Regions from separate parts of the Aeromonas sp. R6-2 genome, predicted to be linked through region 1. Evidence: predicted binding sites of a transcription regulator. Region 1 holds the regulator's gene; each other region holds the start of a gene.
The links. Region 1 encodes sigma-54, which starts transcription at its own class of promoters, with help from an activator protein. Its sites were predicted from a motif close to TGGCACNGTTTTNGCTT; they were not measured.

Region 1 (5,027 bases):
TGGTGAGCGTCGATGCCTCCATCAGCGAGGCGCTGCTGGAGGTGAGTCGCAAGGGGCTCGGCATGACCGGCGTAGTGGCTGCCGACGGTACCCTGGCAGGCCTCTTCACCGACGGGGATCTGCGCCGCATTCTGGACCAGCAGGTGGATATCCATCACACCCCCATCAGTCGGGTGATGACGGCCAACTGCATTACCGTGGGGCCTGCTATGATGGCCGCCGAGGCGGTGAAATTGATGGAAACCCGTAAAATCAATGGATTACTTGTGGTCGATGAGCATCGACGCCCGCTTGGGGCCTTCAACATGCACGACCTGCTGCGCGCGAGGGTCATTTGATGTCTGATGTGATGACGCCCTATGGCACCGTGCCGGCCGAGCTGATGGCCCGTGCCGCTCGCATCCGGCTGCTGGTGTGCGACGTGGACGGAGTGCTCTCCAATGGCTTCATCTATATGGGGAATAATGGGGAGGAGTTCAAAACCTTCTGCACCCGGGATGGCGCCGGCATGAAGGCGGTGATGAGAGCCGGCGTCGAGCTGGCCATCATCACGGGGCGCAGCTCACGTATCGTCGCCGATCGGATGGCGAGCCTGGGGGTACGGCACCTGGTGCAGGGCGCGGATGAGAAGCTGCCCCACTTCGAGCGACTGCTGGCCGAGCTGGGGCTGTCTCCCGAGGAGGCCGCCTACGTGGGGGATGACACCATCGATCTGCCCGTGATGCAGGCGTGCGGCCTGGGGGTGGCGGTGGCGGATGCGCATCCGCTGGTGCTGGCCAGAGCCCATATGGTGACCCGACTCGGGGGAGGGCTCGGGGCGGTGCGCGAGGTGTGCGATCTGCTACTGCAGGCCAGAGGGCTGCTCGATGGCGGTGCGGAGGTGTCCGTATGAACCGCCAGACCCTGCTCTTTGGCGTGCTCTTTATCGTGGCACTGGCCTGTTGGCAGGTGCTGAACAAGCCGGTTGCGACGGTGGAGCCGACGCAGAAAGAGCATTTTCAGCCCGATTTTGTCGCTCGGGACATGGTGACCCTTCAATATGACGAGGAGGGACGATTACAGGACCGTCTCGAATCTGTCTACGCCGAGTATTTCCGTGCCATCGAGATGGTCAACATGACTCAACCCATCTTCTATCGCTACGATGAGCAAGGGCGGCCCGAATGGAGCCTTACCGCCGAGGAGGGGGTGCTTAACGTCGGTGATAACGCCATCTTGCGCCGCAAGGTACAGGTGGACGGACTGCTGGAGGAGGGGCCGGTGAAGCGCCTCGATACCGAATATATGGAGCTGGACCTGAATAATCAGGACATACGCAGCAATCAAGAGGTCAAGATGCTTGGCAAGGACCTGCAGACCGAGGGACTCGGTCTCAGGGGCAATCTGGACAAGCGCTACTTTGAGTTACTGGAACAGAGTCATGCGATCTATTTCAATGAAAAACGTTAATCTCGCCCTGGTGGCCCTGCTCTGCTGCGGCACCCTGCAGGCCAAGCAGTCGGATTTCGCCGAGCCGGTCTATGTGGATGCGGTGACCCAGACGGCCGAGTTGCAGGATAACCGCCTCACCTTTACCAAGGATGTGATCATCACCCAGGGCACTATCAAGATCCACGCCGACAAGGTGGTCGTGGTGCGCGGGGCCGAGAAGGGGTCCGAGGTGATGACCGCTTATGGCAAACCGGCCACCTTCTTCCAGATCCTGGACAACGGCAAGCCGGTCAACGCCCATGGGGACACCATTCGCTATGAGCTCAAGAAGCGTCTGGTGACCATCACCGGCAATGGCCAGCTCAAGCAGGAAGATAGCCAGGTTAACGGCGATCTGATCCGCTATGACATCGTCAAACAGAAGATGATGGCCGAGAGCAGCGATACCGGCTCACGGGTCAAGACGGTCTTCCTCCCCGATCAGGTGGAGAGTTTTGACAAGCCGGCTGACGGCAAGAAGGAGTAAGCTCATGGCGGTATTGAAGGCGGTAGGCCTGCAGAAGAGCTACAAGAGCCGCATGGTGGTCAGCGACGTGAGTCTGGAGGTGGGCACGGGTCAGATCGTGGGCCTGCTCGGGCCGAACGGAGCCGGCAAGACCACCTCCTTTTACATGATTGTGGGCCTGGTTCAACGGGACGCGGGCCACATCACCATCGACGATCGTGACATCAGCGCCCAGCCGATGCACCAGCGTGCCCGTAACGGAATCGGCTACCTGCCCCAGGAGGCCTCCATCTTTCGTCGTCTCTCGGTCTACGACAACCTGATGGGGGTCATGGAGACGCGCAAGGGACTCTCCAAAGAGGAGCGGGTCGATCTGGTCGAGCAATTGCTGGAAGAGTTCAACATTACCCATATTCGGGACAACCTGGGCCAGAGTCTCTCCGGTGGCGAGCGCCGTCGGGTCGAGATCGCCCGTGCCCTGGCGGCGGATCCCCGCTTCATTCTGCTCGACGAGCCCTTTGCCGGCGTGGACCCGATTTCTGTGATAGACATCAAGAAGATCATCCAGCATCTCAAGGATCGCGGGCTCGGCGTCTTGATCACGGACCACAATGTCAGGGAGACTCTGGATGTATGCGAGAAGGCTTATATCGTCAGCCATGGCAAGATGATCGCCGAAGGAACCCCGGAGCAGATCCTGGCCGATGAACAGGTCAAGCGGGTCTATCTGGGGGATCAATTCAGTCTATAGTAAGGGTGATCTCCCCTCGCCTGAATGCTGAACATAAGGACATTCCAACGTAGATGAAGCCGACACTGCAGCTGCGTCTGGGTCAACAGCTGACCATGACGCCACAATTACAACAGGCCATCCGTTTACTCCAGCTTTCGTCCCTGGAACTTCAGCAGGAAATCCAGCAAGCCTTAGAGAGCAACCCATTGCTGGAGCAGGAGGAAAGTGATCTGGATCCGGATGGGCGAGAGCCTATGCCGGAAGTCGGCGATGCCAGCCAGATGGATAGCTCCGAGGCCATGTCCCAGGAGCAGATGCCTGACGAATTACCGGTTGATACGACCTGGGATGAGGTCTACTCGGCCGGCACGGCCCAGCTGGCGACGCCCTCCTTCGACGGGGAAGAGACCGTCTACCAGGGGGAAACCACCGAAAACCTGCAGGACTATCTGCTGTGGCAGATGCGTCTCACCCCCTTCTCCGATCTCGATGCCGCCATCGCCCTGGCTATTATCGATGCCATCGACGAGTCCGGCTACCTGACCGTGACCCTCGAAGATATTCAGATGGCAGTCAGCTCCGAAGAATACAGTGTGGAGATGGACGAGGTTGAAGCCGTGCTCAAACGGGTGCAGCATTTCGACCCCGTCGGGGTGGCCGCCCGCTCGGTGCAGGAGTGTCTGCTGATCCAGCTTGGCCAGTTTGAACCGACCCTCCCCTGGCTCAAAGAGGCGATCGAGGTGGTGACCGAGCACATGGATCTGCTGGGGGCCCGCGATTACCGGACACTGGCGCGCAAGACCCGGCTCAAGGAGAGCGAGCTCAAGGAGGTGCTCGACATGATCCTTCAGCTCGAGCCCCGCCCCGGTAATAGTGTGGTGCAGAGCGATTCCCAATACGTGATTCCGGATGTCTCCGTGGTCAAGAAGGGAAAGCGCTGGGTGGTCGAGCTCAATCCCGACAGCGCGCCGCGGATCAGGGTCAATGAGACCTATGCGGCCATGGCGCGTAACGCCCGCAGCAGCACAGATACCCAGTTTATCCGCTCCCATTTGCAGGAGGCTCGCTGGTTTATCAAGAGCCTGGAGAGCCGTAACGAGACCCTGCTCAAGGTGGCCAACTGCATCGTCGAGCAGCAGCAGGGCTTCTTCGAGTATGGGGAGGAGGCGATGAAGCCGATGGTGCTGAACGACATCGCCGAGGCGGTGGAGATGCACGAGTCGACCATCTCCCGGGTGACTACCCAGAAATTTATGCATACTCCCCGCGGTATTTTCGAGCTGAAGTACTTCTTCTCGAGCCATGTGAATACCGAAGGTGGGGGAGAATGTTCATCGACCGCCATCCGCGCCTTGATCAAGAAACTGGTGACGGCCGAAAACCCTGCCAAGCCGCTTAGCGACAGCAAGATCACCGATCTGCTGGCAGAGCAGGGGATCATGGTGGCACGAAGGACCATCGCCAAGTATCGCGAGTCCCTCATGATTCCACCCTCCAATCAGCGCAAACGCCTGGTGTAGGCAAAACAAAAGGAAGACGTTATGCAAATCAATCTGACTGGACACCATGTAGAGATCACCGAAGCACTGCGGGAGTACGTCAATAGCAAGTTTGCCAAGCTGGAGCGCCATTTCGACCATATCAACAACGTGCACGTGGTTCTCAATGTCGAGAAGCTCAAGCAGATCGCCGAGGCCAAGCTGCACGTCAACGGTGGCGAAGTCTTCGCCAACTCCGAGCATGCGGACATGTATGCCGCTATCGATACCCTGATCGACAAGCTGGATCGACAGATCATCAAGCACAAAGACAAGCTACAGCAAAAATAAGATGCAACTGGAACACATATTGAGCAGGGACTGCACCCGGAGTGCAGTCCCTTGTAGTAGTAAGAAGCGGGCGCTGGAACTCATCAGTGAGTTGGCGGCCGATCATCTGGGCACTTCTCGTCAGACCCTGTTCGAGTGCCTGTTGGCCCGTGAAAAGATGGGCAGTACCGGGATCGGCGGCGGTATCGCCATTCCCCATGGCCGTATCGGGGACGAATTTCCCCCGACCGCCGTGCTGCTCACCTTCGAAGAGCCCATCTCCTTCGATGCGATCGACAACCAACCGGTCGACCTTCTCTTTGCGCTGCTGGTTCCCGAGAGCGAATGCAAGCAGCACCTCAAGACGCTCTCCATGATGGCCTCGCGGCTTGCTGACAAAGGCATCTGCCGTCAGTTGCGCCAGGCGGCCAGCGATGAAGAGCTCTACCAGATCATGATTTCCGCCTGAACCCCGCCGCGGGCTCTCCAGGATGTAAGGAGGAAGTATGCAACTCATCGTCGTCAGCGGCCGCTCCGGGGCCGGCAAGAC
Region 2 (5,027 bases), on a different contig from region 1:
AAGGTCGAAACCTTCCCCGCACTCACCTATGCCAAGGTCGACAGCGTCACCCTGGGTAACGCCAATAATCCAACTCTCGTTAATCTGAAGGGGCTCGGGCCGATCCGTCTGACCGATATCCTGCAGATCAGCGGTAACAGCTCCGGAACTCCCACGACGCCGCCGGAGAGCAACAACGGCAGCAGCCGAACCCTCTAAAGGAGAACTGTCATGTCCTTTAATAACGCGCTCAGTGGTGTCAGTGCGGCACAAAAAGATCTGAACGTCACCTCCAATAACATTGCCAACGTCAACACCATCGGCTTCAAGGAGTCCCGTGCCGAGTTTGCCGATGTCTATGCCAACTCCATCTTCGTCAACTCCAGAACCCAGGTAGGTAATGGTGTGACGACCGGTGCCGTGGCACAGCAGTTTCAGCAAGGGGCGCTCAAGTTTACCGAGAACCCGCTCGATCTGGCGGTTCAGGGTAATGGTTTCTTTGTGCTCTCCGACGGCAAGGATAATCTCGATCGTACCTTCACCCGTGCCGGTGCGTTCAAGCTCGATGCCAACAGTTACATCGTCAACAATCAGGGGAACTTCCTGCAGGGTTACGAGATCAACGATGATGGCACCCCCAAGGCGGTGAGTCTCAATGCGACCAAGCCGATTCAGATCCCCGACAAGGCGGGTGAGCCGGTGCGTACCACCACGGTCAATGCCTCGTTTAACCTGCCATCGAATACAGATGCGCTGGATGTAGGTAAATTTGATCCGAAAGACTCCAAGACCTACTCCTCATCAACCTCTGTGGTCGTCTACGACTCCCTGGGTGAGCCCTATACGGTCACCAAGTATTTTGTCAAAGAGCTGGATACGGGCACAGGTCAAGCCAAGATCCCGACAACCTGGCGTATGTTCCTCTACTCCAACGACAAGCCTATCGATATCGTCGGCGGGGTGGCGACCACGCCGGTTGCTCCGGCCACCCAGCAACCGCTGGGGGCCACGATAGAGTTCACCACCGACGGTAAGGTTAATGCCATTACGCCGGCCCAAATCAAAACCGAACCTCTGGGGGCGCCTGCTGGTGGCGCAGCTCCGGCACCAAATAACCCATCGGGGGCCGGTGTTATCAACAACGGCGCCGATGGTACCCAGCAGGTCGAGATCAAGTTCGGCACCGTGACTCAGTTTGCCTCTCCTTTTGAGGTAAACAGCCTGAGTCAGGATGGCTCGACCGTGGGTCGTCTGACCAAGGTCGAGATCTCCCCTAACGGGATCGTCTCTGCAACCTACAGTAATGCGACGACGGCCAAGGTGGCCATGGTGGCCATGGCCAAGTTCGCCAACGCACAAGGATTGAGCCAGATTGGGGATACCTCCTGGCAACAGTCACTGCTCTCCGGTGACGGGCAGCCGGGTACCCCCAACACCGGTACCTTTGGCTCTATCCGCTCTGCGGCTCTCGAGCAGTCCAACGTGGATCTGACCTCCCAGCTGGTGAACCTCATCACGGCGCAGCGTAACTTCCAGGCCAACTCCCGCGCTCTGGAGGTAAACAGCACCCTGCAGCAGACCATATTGCAGATCCGCTGATCGTCATAGAACTGACACCAAGGGCGCGATGGCGCCCTTTTTTTGTTTATAAATTAATGTCTTACATTTTGATATTTAAGTTGGCATCACTTCTGCATGGATGTTGCCAACCACATGATCTCTGCCAGTGAGGAGTGCCATGGATCATCTGCTCTATATCGCCATGTCAGGGGCCAAGGAGAACATGAACAGCCTGGCCGTGCGAAGCAACAACCTGGCCAATGCCAATACGGTCGGCTTCAAGTCAGACTTTGAACAGGCTCGTAGCATGCAGGCCTTTGGCGACGGATTGCCGTCGCGGGTGTTTGCCAAGACCGAGCGGCCAGGCCAGAACCTGGAGCACGGCATGTTGATGACCACGGGGCGTGATCTCGATGTGGCCCTCGATGGACCGGGTTGGCTGGTGGTACAGGATCCCAAGGGAGGTGAAGCCTTTACCCGCATGGGTAACCTGCAGCTGAGTGCGACCGGGAACCTGCAGACCTCAACCGGACTCAATGTGGTTGACGATGCCGGCAACCCCGTCGTCTTGCCGCTGCCGCTCGAGAAGATAGAGATCAATCGTGATGGCACCATCAATGCACGTCCCGAAGGAGCTGCGCCCAACCTCCTGGAGGATTTTCAGCGTATCAAGTTGGTGCGTCCGGCCAGTGATGCGGTGGAGAAGGGAGCTGATGGCCTGTTTCGCCGCAAGGATGGCGCCAAAGAGCCGGCATCAGCCGGTGTGGGCCTGATTGCCGGCTCCCTGGAGGGGAGCAATGTCAATGTGGTCGATGAGATGACCAACCTGATCCGTCTGCAGCGCCAGTTTGAGACCCAGATCAAGATGATGAAGACGGCCGAAGAGAATGACGAAGCGCACACCCAGTTGCTGCGTCTCGGTTAACCAAGGAGTACACCATGAATCCTGCACTCTGGATCAGCAAGACCGGGCTGGACGCTCAGCAGGTCAATATCAGCGTCACCTCCAACAACCTCGCCAACGCGAGCACGGTGGGCTTCAAGAAAGGGAGAGCCATCTTCGAAGATCTGCTCTACCAGAACATCAACCAACCCGGTGGGCGCTCTTCGGCCGACACGACACTTCCCTCCGGCTTGATGCTGGGGGCCGGTGCCAAGGTGGTGGCCACCCAGAAGAACCATGGGCAGGGCAACGTACAGACCACCGACAACGCCCTGGATCTGATGGTCAGTGGTCGCGGTTACTTCGAGGTGCAGTTACCTGACGGTAGCTCTGCCTATACCCGTAACGGTCAGTTCACTCTCAACGAGGAGGGGACCATAGTCACGCCGGGCAACGGTTACCGGCTGCAGCCCGAGATCCAGATCCCCGAGAATGCCCAGAGCGTGACGGTGGGCAGTGACGGTCAGGTCTCGGTGAAGCTGGCGGGTGATGGTCAGAGCCAGGTCGTGGGACAGATCAATATCAATGACTTCGTGAATGCCAGCGGGTTGCAGCCCATGGGGGAGAACCTCTTCCTGGAGACCCAGGCCAGTGGTGCTCCCATTCAGGGAACGGCAGGTGCCGATGGCCTGGGGGTCATCAAGCAAGGGATGCTCGAGAGCTCCAACGTCAACGTGACAGAGGAGTTGGTGAACCTGATCCAGGCTCAGCGAGTCTACGAGATGAACTCCAAGGTGATCTCGGCCGTCGATTCAATGATGTCTTATCTGACCCAAAGGTTGTAATGGGAGTGCTGTCATGAAAGCCGTATGGATGCTAGGGTGCCTGTTGCTGGCCGGTTGTACCTCTACCCCCAACACTCCCAGGCCGGATGATCCCGGATTTGCTCCCGTCTATCCGGAGAGCGATCCCGTCTCCGTTCGTCCGACCGGCGCCATCTTCCAGCCGGATCAGATCAATAGCATCTATTCGGATATCAAGGCTCACAAGGTGGGTGATCTCATCACCATAGAGCTCATCGAGTCGACCTCTGCCTCCAAGAAGGCCAATACCCAGTCGGGCAAGGACAACAAATTCAATCTGGATCCGGTTCAGTTGGGCGGGATCCCGGTGACGGCCAGCCCCTATGATCTCTCTGCCTCCATCGGCCAGAATGCCGCCTTCAAGGGTCAGGCCAAGGCGGATCAGAGTAACAGTCTGCAGGGCAGCATCTCGGTGAGTGTCTATAAGGTGCTTCCCAACGGAAATCTCATGGTGCGCGGGGAGAAGTGGATCATGCTTAACAACGGCAACGAGTATATTCGCATCACAGGGGTGATTCGCCCTGAAGATGTCACCTCGGATAACTCTGTCTCCTCCCAGCGGGTGGCCAATGCCCGTATCTACTACGGTGGCACCGGCGATCTTGCCAACAGCCAGGAGCAGGGATGGCTCACCAGTTTCTTCAACGGCCCCTGGTGGCCCCTGTAGGAGGCAGTATGCGTCTACATCAATTCATCATGCTGGGCCTGTGTCTGGTGCTCCCGTTAAGCGCTCAGGCAACCCGTATCAAGGACATCACCTCGGTTGAAGGGGTGCGCAACAACCAGCTGCTTGGTTATGGCCTTGTGGTCGGTCTGCCCGGTACGGGGGAGAAGAACAACGCCTTTACCGAGCAGACCTTCCGTACCATGCTCAACAACTTTGGTATCAAGGTCCCGGATAATCTCAAGCCCAAGATCAAGGATGTGGCACCCGTGGCGGTTCATGCGGATCTTCCTCCGTTTGCCAAGCCAGGGCAGACCATCGATATCACCGTCTCGGCCATTGGTGAGGCCAAGAGCCTGCGGGGCGGCACCTTGCTGCAGACCTTTCTCAAGGGGTTGGACGGGCGTGTCTACGCAGTGGCCCAGGGGAGTCTGGTTGTCGGCGGCCTAGGTGCCGAGGGGGCCGATGGCTCCAAGGTGGTGATCAACACCCCGACAGTGGGGCGTATCGCCAATGGCGCTACCGTGGAGCGTGAGGTTCCCAATGCCTTCAGCCAGGGGGATACCATCACCTTTAATCTGATGCGTGCCGACTTTACCACCGCACGTCGGGTCTCCGATGCCATCAATGCGCTGGTTGGACCCAATACGGCGCAGGCCCTCGACGCGACCTCGGTCAAGGTCTATGCCCCCCGGGATCCGGCGCAGCGGGTCTCCTATCTCTCGACCCTTGAGAATCTGGAAGTGGACCCGGCGGATGAGGCCGCCAAGATCATCGTCAACTCCCGTACCGGCACCATCGTCATCGGCAAAGAGGTTCGCCTCAAGCCGGCCGCCATCAGCCACGGGGGATTGACGGTGACCATCGCCGAAAACCAGCAGGTCTCCCAACCCAATCCGTTGGCGGGAGGAGAGACGACGGTGACCAATAACTCCACCATCAATGTGCAGCAGGAAGATGGTCGAATGTTCAAGCTCGACACGGGGGCTACCCTCGATGACCTGGTACGGGCAGTCAATCAGGTGGGCGTGGCGCCGGGAGATCTGATGGCGATTCTGGAGGCGCTGCAGCAGGCAGG
Region 3 (5,027 bases), on a different contig from region 1:
TGGTGAGCACGGCCACCATGATGCGGGCCAGGGAGCTGGCGCCGCCGTTTTGAAACTCGTCCCAGACGAACTTGCCGAGCCCGGGGTTCTGGGCCAGCATCTCGGCCGCGATCAGCACCATCCAGGCCACCCCGAGGGAGAGGCGCAGGCCGGTGAAGATCATGGGCAGGGCCCCGGGCAGCACGAGGCGGCGCACATGGGTCCACCAGGAGAGGCGCAGCACCCGGCTGACGTTGTGCAGGTCAGGGTCCAGGGAGCCCACCCCCACCGCCGTGTTGATCAGGGTCGGCCAGAGGGAGCAGAGGGCCACGGTGGCCGCCGAGATGAGAAACGACTTGGAGAAGGCCGGATCCTTGCTCACATAGAGGGCGCTCACCACCAGGGTGATGAGGGGCAGCCAGGCCAGCGGCGAGATGGGCTTGAGCAGCTGTACCAGGGGGTTGACCGCCTGATAGAGGCGCGGGCTCATGCCGAGCACGATGCCAAGGGGCACCGCCATCAGGGTGGCGAGGCCAAAACCGAGCAACACGGTGAGCAGGCTGGTCGCCACCTGGCTGACGAAGGTGGGACGCCCCGTGTAGGGCACCTGGCTCACCCGGGCCGCCGGATCCGCCGCCAGCCGCTCGGCGTTGCGCCGGGCCTGACGCTCGAGGAAGGCCTGCTCGCGCTCGCGCTCGGCCAGGAACTCCTGCCCCAGCTGGCCCGCCTGGGTGAGGGTGGCCACAGGCCCGGGCAGGGTCCCGAGAGAGGTGTGCACCCGGCTCGCCCCCCACTGCCAGATCAGCAGGAAGAGGGTGATGCCGAGCAGGGGCCAGAGCAGCCCCTTGAAGAGGTGATGGTTCATGTGGCGCTCCTTGCTTACTGCACCCGCTCATCGCCCTTGAGGCCGATGGCAAACTGGTTGAGGTAGTCGTTGGGACGACGAGCGTCGAAGGTGTGGCCATCGATAAAGCCCGACTCGGCGGGGCGATAGCCGCTCTCGCTGGCAAAATCCACAAACTCCCCGGCCTTGAACTTGCCCTCGGCCACCAGGGCCTCGGCGGCCTGGCGATAGACCTCGGGGCGGTAGACGGCCCGGGCCACGGCGTCATACCAGGCATCGCTCTGGCCGGTCGGGATCTGCCCCCAGCGACGCATCTGGGTCAGCATCCAGACCGCATCCGAGTAGTAGGGGTAGCTGGCGTGACGGCGAAAGAAGAGGGTGAAGTCGGGGGCCGGGCGCACATCCTCCTTGCCGTAGCGGAAGGTGCCGGTCATGGCGGCGGCGATCACCGGCTGGTCGGCCCCCACGTAGTCGGGACGGGCCAGCAGCGTCACCGCCTCGGAGCGGTTGCGATTCTCCCCCTCGTCGAGCCAGCGGGCGGCCCGCAGCAGCGCCTTGACCAGCCGCACATGGGTGTTGGGGTAGCGCTCGGCGAAGGCGCGGGTCACCCCCAGCACCTTCTCGGGGTTGGAGTCCCAGATCTCCGCATCCGTGATGACCGGCACCCCCAGCCCCTTGGCCAGGGCCTGTTGATTCCACGGCTCACCCACGCAGTAACCCGTGATGGTGCCGGCCTCCAGGGTGGCCGGCATCTGGGGCGGCGGGGTCACCGAGAGCAGCACCTGGGCATCGAGCTGGCCCGTGTTGTCCCCCCGTGCCGGGGCGTAGTAACCCGGATGCAGCCCCCCCGCCGCCAGCCAGTAGCGCAGCTCGTAGTTGTGGGTGGAGACGGGAAACACCATGCCCATGTTGAAGGGCTTGCCCTGGCTGCGATACTGCTCCACCACCGGCTTGAGGGCGGCGGCGCTCACCGGCCCCGTGTGACCGGCCAGCGCCGGCTGCATCTGCTGCCACACCGCGTTGGCCACCGTGATGGCGTTGCCGTTGCGATCGAGCGACAGGGCCGTGACCAGCTCGGCCCGGGTGCCTATCCCCACGTGGGCCGCCAGGGGCTGACCGGCCAGCATCTGGGCGCCATCGAGCTCGCCGCCGATGACCCGGTCGAGCAGCACCTTCCAGTTGGCCTGGGGCTCCAGGGTCACGTAGAGCCCCTCCTCCTCGAAGTAGCCCTTCTCATAGGCCACCGCCAGGGGGGCCATGTCGGTCAGCTTGATAAAGCCAAGTCGCAGCGCCTCCTTCTCCGGCGGTCCCACTTCGGCGTGGGCGACCGCCCCCAGCAACAGGGCACAGAGCGCCCCCCATCTCTTTATGCTCATCCTCGCTCCTCCCTGAGTCCGTCAGGCGGGACGCCGTTGCCCCGGATGACGGCACAAAAAAAGCCCCACCGATGCGGGATCGGTGGGGCGACATTGCCCGGCCTGTGACAGGCCATCGATGGCGGGGCTTGCCCGCCTGAGTAACCGTTATCGACTATTCATTTACCGTGCCAGCTCGGCAATCTGCCCCTGCGAGCCGGCTCCTGACCGGTTGCTTCGCGCCCGCCGCCGCCCCTTGCGCCAAATCGGGTCACGGCTGCACCAAATCGGTTATCCGGCGAGGAGCTGGCGAGCCAGCTCCCCCAGGCTCTTGCTCTGGGCCATGGCGGCCCGGCGCAGCAGCTGGTAGGCCTCCTCCTCTCCCAGCCCATGCTGACGCATCAAGCGCCCCTTGGCCCGCTCCACCAGGCGGCGCTCCTCGAGCCTGCGGGTGAGCCCCTGCTCCCGCTCTGCCCCCTCGGCCAGCAGCAGGGTGAGCTGGCGCGCCAGGGAGAGCCAGGCGGCTATCTTCTCCCGCTCGCCGCAGCCGTGGGGCACCAGCCAGACCCCAACCCCCATCAGGCTCTCCTGCTCACGGGCGGGAATGCGCTCGCAAAAGAGCACCCGTGGCAGGTCGGGGCGCGCCTTCAAGGCCAGGCGCAGCTCGGCGGTGATCTGGCGACAGCTGATCATCAGGCCCGCCGCCTCTCCCTGCGCCTGCTGCAGGGCGTGGCGGTCGAGAATGCGGGGTCGATAGCCATAGTGGCTGCAGAGCCCGGCCAGGCGGTTGGCCTGGCCCGGTTCATCGGCGTGGATCAGCACGCAGGCTGTCTCTTGCTGGGGTGAGTGCATGGTGCCTCCGTCACGGGTTGTGGTCGGAGGACAACGCAACATGGAGACCAACTTATTGAATCTACCCCCTTTTTATATACAAGGGGGTAGTCGGGGCTAGTCGGGCCTGTGACGCTCCACCAGGCGCGCCACCTCGGGCAGGCAGGTGCCGCAGTTGCTACCGCAGCCGAGCAGGGCCTGCAACCCGGCCACCTCCCCGATCCCCTGCTCCTCGATCGCCGCCAGGATCTGCCGCTCGCTCACCCGCAGGCAGGAGCAGATCAACCGGCTCGCCCCGGCCAGGGCCTGATCCAGGGTGGTGATGAGGACATCGGCCTGCAGCGGGGCCCCGAGCAGGCTGGCCAGGGTATCGATGCGCACCGAGCGGGGGGTCGGGGTCACCAGCAGCAGGCTGTTGATGCGCCCCTGGCGCAGCTCGATGGCCAGCCAGCCCCTGGCCTGGGGCAGCCGCAGCCAGTTGCCCGCACGGTTGAGCCGGCCCCAGCTCTGCGCCTCGCTCTCCTGCCAGCTCGCCAGCCACTGGCATAGCGCCCCCCCGTGCGTGCCCAGGGTGCGCCGCGCCCACCACTCTACCGGGTGGGCCCAGGGCTCGCTGCCCAACCAGAGCCCCTGCCAGAGCAGGGGACGGGCGCTGACCCACACCCGACTCTGCTTGAAGGCGGGCTGGCCCGAGAGGGGATCGACCCGGGGCGCCACCAGCCGGTTGACCCCGGCCCCCCGCCCATGGGCCTCGCTCCAGTGCATCGGCATAAAGGCCTCCCCCTCCCGCAGCCCCTCGTCTCGCTCGGCCAGGGCGTGGGCCAGCCCCTGCTCGCTCTCGATGGCCAGCAGATCCCCGGGCTCGGCCCCCAGGGTCCGCAGGCTGGCGGCGCCCAGCCTCAGGGTGGGCCAGGGCTCGGCTTCCTGCAGGCGGGCCACATGGCCGGTGCGGGTCATGGTGTGCCACTGATCCCGCAGCCGCCCCGAGTTGAGCAGCAGCCCCACGCCCGGTGCCGGCGTCTCCCCGCGCTGAGCCGGTGCCAGCGTGACCGGCCCCGGCTCAGCGGGCACCACCAGCCGGGCTCGCCCGTCCGGGGTGGCGAAGCGGCCATCCTCGAAGAGGCGCCGGCATCCTGCCGGGTGCGCCCGGTTGACCGGCCAGGAGAGGGGCTCGAGCCCCTCGTACTGCTCCCGGGTCAGGGTGGCCAGGGCCGAGATGTCGAAGTGGCGCTCCCCCCGGTTCTCGAAGCCCGAGAGGGTCGCGTGCTCGCAGAAGATCTGGTGTTCGTGCTCATAGGGGAAGGCCTGCTCAAAGCCGAGGCGGCGCGCCACCTGGGTCAGGGCCCACCAGTCGGGACGCACCTCGCCGGGAGGGGGGAGAAAAGGGCGCTGGCGACTCAGGGTGCGCTCCGAGTTGGTGATCGTTCCCCCCTTCTCCCCCCAGGCGGCGGCGGGGAGCAGCAGGTGGGCGAAGCCGGCCGTGTCGCTCTGGTCGGTGATCTCCGAGACCACCAGCAGCTCGCAGCGCGCCAGGGCCTCGCGCACCCGCAGGGTGTCGGGCAGGGAGGCGGCCGGATTGGTGCCAAGCACCCAGAGGGCGCGGATCTCGCCCCGGTGCACCGCCTCGAACAGATCCACCGCCTTGTGCCCAGGCCCCGTCACCACCCGGGGCGCCCCCCAGAAGCGGGCGAGGCGATCCCGACTCTCCTGGTCAAAGCCCATGTGGGCGGCGAGCTGGGTCGCCAGCCCCCCCACCTCGCGCCCCCCCATGGCATTGGGCTGGCCGGTCATGGAGAAGGGGGCCGCCCCCGGTTTGCCGATGCGGCCGGTGAGCAGGTGGGCGTTGATGATGGCGCCGGCCTGATCCACCCCCTGCCGGGACTGGTTGATCCCCTGGCAAAACAGGGTCAGGGTGCGCGCGGTGGCACCAAACAGGCGATAGAAGCCGAGCAGATCCGCCAGCGGCAGATCGCAAGCCTCGGCCACCGCCTCCGGCCGCCAGCGGGGATCGTCCAGGG
Region 4 (5,027 bases), on a different contig from region 1:
ACTTCCCCGAGGCGATTCGATCCGAACCGTGACGGGAGGAGTCTGTCGCGGCCACTGTGTGTTGTTGAGGTATCTATGGGAATGAGGTTCTGGCTGGCTCTGGTCAACGTGATCTGGCTCGGATGCTGGCCTGCCACTGCCGCTTTGGCGGATGAGACATCACCCGTGGTGGAGGCGGCAGAGCGCCTCTCCCACAACTGGGGCGCCGAGGATGAGGCGCGTGAGGAGCTGCAGCAGCAGCTGTTTGAGGCCGCACTGGCACAGTTGCACCCCGATTTCGTCCGTCTCTGGCGGCAGCTGGCTGCCACAGCGGAGGGACACAGAGGCCCCATCTACGACGAGGCGCTCGTCAAGCTCACCCGCTTCCAGCAGATGTGGCGCGGTCTCGACTTCGTCTCCCGAGAGCAGATCGGGAGCATGACCCTGGATCTCTCCAAGCCACTGCCCCATCAAGCCGGGCAGAGCCTGCACGAGTGGGTGTTTGCCCTGCGCCCTGCGGTCGCCGAGTATGAGGCGGTGCGCCGGGAAGTGCAGAAGCTGGTGGCCATGCCCCTGGCCACCGAGTGGCCGAGAGTCGCCATTCCGACCCTGCGCGAGGGGGAGAGCTCTCCCTCCCTGCCCGAGATCCGCAAGATACTGGTGGAGCTGGGGGACCTGCCTTCGGCCCACGCCAGTGAAGCGTTCTACAATGGCGACACCCTGCAGGCGGTCAAGGCTTTCCAGTCTCGCCACGGTCTGACCGTCGACGGCGTCATCGGGCGGCAGACCCAGCAGTGGCTCAACACCGACCCCGAGTCCCGCGCCCGCCTGCTGCTGCGCAACCTGTGGCGCCGCGATGTTGTTGACCGCCTGCCCGAGCAGCGTTATGTGCTGGTCAATATTCCCGACTACCGCCTGAGCGTGGTGGAGAAGGGCAGCGAGATCTTCACCAGCCGGGTCATCGTCGGCCAGCAATTGCGGGCCACGCCGATCCTGGCCAGCGAGATCCGCTCCGTGGTGATCAACCCCGCCTGGCATGTGCCCCGCTCCATCATGAAGAAGGACATACTGCCCAAGCTGGCCAAGGATCCCGACTACCTGGCCAAGCAGCAGCTCGAGGTGATCGACGGGGAGGGCAATCCGGTCGCCTTCTCCCCCGAGGGGTGGAGCCACGCTCTCGCCTCCGGTTTCCCCTATCGTCTGCGGCAGAAGCCGGGGGATCACAATGCCCTGGGTCGCTACAAGTTCTACCTGCCCAATAACGATGCCATCTACCTCCACTCCACGCCCAAGATGGGGTTGTTCGAGCAGGGGGCCCGGGCCCTGAGTTCGGGTTGTGTTCGGGTCGAGAAGGCCGAGAGCCTGGCCGAGCTGTTGCTGGCGCCAACACCGCGCAAGAGGGAGGAGATCAAGGGATTGCTCAAGGAGACCACTACCCGCTGGATGCCCCTGGCCAACCCGATTCCCGTCTTCACCGTCTACTGGAGCAGCTGGGTCGATGGGGAGGGGGTACAGCACTTTCGCAACGACATCTATGGCTTCGATAAAGGCAGCTTCAAACGAATTCTCTAGGCCCAAAGGGGCGTGAGGGGATTCACACTTCGAGACACCCGGGGCTACCCGGGTGTCATTTTATGAGCAGTCGGTTTGACACCCCGGCGAGCGGACGGGTAGTGTCAGACGGTTGTTTGAACGGGAGGAAAGAGGGAGATGCTGGATAAAGGGATGAGTCGTCGTCAACTGCTGCTGGGGACGGGCTGCCTGCTGACGGCCGGTCTGTTGCCGCAGAGCGCTCTGGCCAGCCGCAGCACCAGCCACCGCGCCCTCACCGTCCACAACCTCAACACGGGCGAACAGATAGAGGCGAGCTACTGGGAGAATGGTCGCTACCTGCAAGACGGCCTGGAAGAGCTCAACCACATCTTTCGCGACTATCGCCGCAACGAGGTGTTTGCCATCGATCGCAAGCTGTTCGATCAGCTCTATCTCCTGCAACACAAGCTGGGTCGCAAGGGGCGTATCGAGCTTATCTCGGGTTACCGTTCGCCAGCCACCAATCGCCAGAAGCAGCGTCGCAGCAGGGGGGTCGCCAAGCGCAGCTACCACATGCTCGGTCAGGCGGTGGATGTCCGCATGCCGGGGGTGCCGCTTGCCCACCTGCGCCAGGCCGCCCTGCAACTGAGGGTGGGGGGCGTCGGCTACTACCCTGGCGACAACTTCGTTCACCTCGACACAGGTCCTGTCCGTCACTGGTGACCTTTCCCCCGCCCTGGGCTGGCATCTTTTCTTCTCCCCCCTTACTCTCCTGCACGGGATGCAACGAGGAGCCTCTTATGCGTATGACGCTGGCGCTGGGCCTGGTAGTGCTGCTGGCAGGTTGCAGCAAGCTCGACAAGGCCCACTACGATCAACTGAAGCTGGGAATGAGTTACCAAGAGGTGAGTGCCGTATTGGGCAAGGCGGAGCGCTGTGATGAGGCATTGGGTGCCTCCAACTGCCTGTGGGGAAATGACGACAGGCAGATCCAGGTGGGATTCATCGCCGGCAAGGCGGCGCTGTTCAGCTCCAAGGGACTCAACTAGTCCGGCAGGAGACCAAAAAGCCGACACCCGCAAGGTGTCGGCTTTTTTGCATGGGGGATCAGCGGGAGAGGCCCTTCTGGGCAAACTTGGGGCGGGCGCTCATGATCTGCTCTACCTGCTCCTCGCTCATCTTGCCGCGCGACAACCCCAGCACCTTGTAGGTGAGCAGGGGGCGTGCCGGCAGGGCGATCATCAGGGCGCGGATCTGGTTCTCGTCATCCTTCTCCCGATTGGGCTTGCCATAGGCGAAGGTGAGGATCCCGGCGTCCATCAGGTTTTTGACGGCCGGCTCGGTGATCGGCAGATTAATGACGCTCTTGCGCTGCAGCACGAACTCGCGCAGTACCGCCTTCTCGTTGAAGTCGAGAAAGGTGATGGTCTGCTCCATGTTGCTCTGCTGGCGCCGCTCTTGCCACTCCTCGCACAGATATTCCCAGGCGATAAGCAGCCCCTGACTGGCGAAGTAGGAGAGGGCAATCAGCATGCCTACCCCCAGCCAGCCCGCATAGGCCTCGGCCCAGCGGCTCACGGCACCGTTCATGACCCCTTCGGGGAAGATCAGGATCAGGCTGCAGGTGAGCAGCAGCCAGGTCATGACCCAGTTGAGTTGAACCAGTTGGTGAAAATGTTGGATCCAGCGTCTCATCTCATGTCCTTCCAAACGATGGCACCTGGACCCACTTCAGCAAAGGGTGTGCCAATTTGTTTTTGACACCCCAAAAAGAGAGGGCGGGACAGGCCCGCCCTCGCGCCGCCCTGGTCGTTTAGTACTGCTGGAAGTAGTGCTGGATCTGCTTGGGATCCTGGGTCTGGGTGAGGGAGAGCATCAGCAGCACCCGCGCCTTCTGCGGGTTGAGGCTCTCGGCGGCGACGAAGCCGTACTTGGCGTCATCGATCTCCGCATCCAGGGTGGTGGAGCCGGTTGGTACGCGGGCCGAGCGCACCACGCGGATCCCCTTCTCGCTGGCCTTGGCCAGGGTGTCGAACAGGGTGTGGTAGAGGTTGCCGTTGCCCACCCCGGCGCTGACGATGCCATCGAACTTGGCGTCGACCAGAGCCTTGGCCGGCAGATCCGAGGCGTTGGCATAGCTGTAGACGATGCCGACCCGGGGCAGCTTGTCGAGCTTGCTCACGTCGAACGGAGTCTGGCTGGTGTGCAGCCGGGCCGGCGTGCGCTGATAGTCGATCTTGCCGTTGTGGATGTAACCGAGCGGGCCAAAGTTGGGGGAGGCAAAGGTCTGCACCCCTGTGGTGTTGGTCTTGGTGACGTCACGGGCGTCGAGCACGGTGTCGTTCATGGCGACCATGACGCCACGCCCCTTGGAGGCGGGGTCGGAGGCGGTGACCACGGCGTTGTAGAGGTTCATGGGGCCGTCGGCACTCATGGCGGTGGAGGGGCGCATGGCGCCGACCAGCACCACCGGCTTGTCGCTCTTGACGGTGAGGTTCAGGAAGTAGGCGGTCTCTTCCATGGTGTCGGTGCCGTGGGTGATGACGATGCCGTCCACGTCATCCTTGGCCAGCAGCTCGTTGACCCGCTTGGCGAGCGTGAGCCACACCTGGTCGTTCATGTCCTGGGAGCCGATCTTGACTACCTGCTCCCCCTGTACGTCGGCCACCTTCTTCATCTCGGGCACGGCGGCGATCAGGGTCTCGATGGCGACCTTACCCGCCTCGTAGTTGGACTGGGTGGCAGACTGGCCGGCGCCGGCGATGGTGCCGCCGGTGGCCAGGATATGCACGCTCGGCAGGGCGAAGGCCAGAGGGGAGAGGGTCATGCCGAGAACGGCGGCGATCAGGCTCTTGCGAAGGGGTAGGGACATGCTGCGACTTCCTTATTGTGATGGTGAAAGACCGCAGCATTTTTGCTCATGTATATCCGGTTTATTGTGAGTAAACTCACCAAAGAACAGGTTGATACAGAACTTTAACCTATTTTATACCTATAAAGTGGTGTTATAGGTGGGCGTGAAACCCCTGGGCTTCGATGAGGGCCACCAGGGCGGCGGGCTCCACCTCTCCCTCGATACGGGCGGTGGCGCTGGCAAAATCCACCTTCACGGCGGTGACGCCGGGCTGGGCGCCCAGGGCTCGCTCCAGCGAGGCGGCGCAGCCGCCGCAGGACATCCCCTCAACCTTCAATTCGATCATCGTGCTTCCTCCTGTGGGTAACCCGGCCATCCTCTTCCTGCCGGTCGGGGCAAGGTCAAGTCATCAGACCCAGATAGTTCATCAGGGCGGCCCCCAGGCTGGTGGTGACCAGCGAGCCCAGGGTGGTGACGGCGATGATGCTGGCGGCCAGGGCGCTGTCGCCGCCCATGGCGCGGGTCATCACATAGCTGGCGGCGGCGGTCGGGGTCGAGCTCACCAGAAACAGGATGCCGAGGGCCTGATGGTTGAAACCGAGCAGGGCGGCGCCGCTCACCATCAGCAGGGGGAACAGCAACAGGCGGTTGGCGGTGGCCC

Region 2: flgF (flagellar basal-body rod protein FlgF) is a predicted target of sigma-54. The motif match lies at 1,660-1,676, and genes of this name have one in related genera.
Region 3: AB5Y48_RS06210 (CmpA/NrtA family ABC transporter substrate-binding protein) is a predicted target of sigma-54. The motif match lies at 2,356-2,372, and genes of this name have one in related genera.
Region 4: AB5Y48_RS03325 (superinfection exclusion B family protein) is a predicted target of sigma-54. The motif match lies at 3,245-3,261, and genes of this name have one in related genera.

Annotation. Positions count from the first base shown of each region.
Region 1 is NZ_JBFODE010000035.1:19,739-24,765, reverse strand. Features, by position in the region: gene AB5Y48_RS08475 (KpsF/GutQ family sugar-phosphate isomerase) at 1-338, shown strand, start outside; gene kdsC (3-deoxy-manno-octulosonate-8-phosphatase KdsC) at 338-892, shown strand; gene lptC (LPS export ABC transporter periplasmic protein LptC) at 889-1,449, shown strand; gene lptA (lipopolysaccharide transport periplasmic protein LptA) at 1,436-1,957, shown strand; gene lptB (LPS export ABC transporter ATP-binding protein) at 1,962-2,687, shown strand; gene AB5Y48_RS08450 (RNA polymerase factor sigma-54) at 2,741-4,189, shown strand; gene hpf (ribosome hibernation promoting factor) at 4,211-4,498, shown strand; gene ptsN (PTS IIA-like nitrogen regulatory protein PtsN) at 4,500-4,946, shown strand; gene rapZ (RNase adapter RapZ) at 4,984-5,027, shown strand, end outside.
Region 2 is NZ_JBFODE010000029.1:161,467-166,493, reverse strand. Features, by position in the region: gene AB5Y48_RS05505 (flagellar hook assembly protein FlgD) at 1-198, shown strand, start outside; gene flgE (flagellar hook protein FlgE) at 211-1,578, shown strand; gene flgF (flagellar basal-body rod protein FlgF) at 1,718-2,464, shown strand; gene flgG (flagellar basal-body rod protein FlgG) at 2,479-3,267, shown strand; gene flgH (flagellar basal body L-ring protein FlgH) at 3,281-3,952, shown strand; gene AB5Y48_RS05480 (flagellar basal body P-ring protein FlgI) at 3,961-5,027, shown strand, end outside.
Region 3 is NZ_JBFODE010000030.1:71,023-76,049, forward strand. Features, by position in the region: gene AB5Y48_RS06205 (ABC transporter permease) at 1-844, opposite strand, end outside; gene AB5Y48_RS06210 (CmpA/NrtA family ABC transporter substrate-binding protein) at 859-2,199, opposite strand; gene AB5Y48_RS06215 (ANTAR domain-containing response regulator) at 2,470-3,030, opposite strand; gene AB5Y48_RS06220 (molybdopterin-dependent oxidoreductase) at 3,127-5,027, opposite strand, start outside.
Region 4 is NZ_JBFODE010000024.1:27,810-32,836, forward strand. Features, by position in the region: gene AB5Y48_RS03305 (ABC transporter substrate-binding protein) at 1-32, shown strand, start outside; gene AB5Y48_RS03310 (murein L,D-transpeptidase) at 76-1,551, shown strand; gene AB5Y48_RS03315 (DUF882 domain-containing protein) at 1,690-2,235, shown strand; gene AB5Y48_RS03320 (hypothetical protein) at 2,313-2,561, shown strand; gene AB5Y48_RS03325 (superinfection exclusion B family protein) at 2,620-3,207, opposite strand; gene ansB (L-asparaginase 2) at 3,326-4,384, opposite strand; gene AB5Y48_RS03335 (heavy-metal-associated domain-containing protein) at 4,518-4,712, opposite strand; gene AB5Y48_RS03340 (AEC family transporter) at 4,768-5,027, opposite strand, start outside.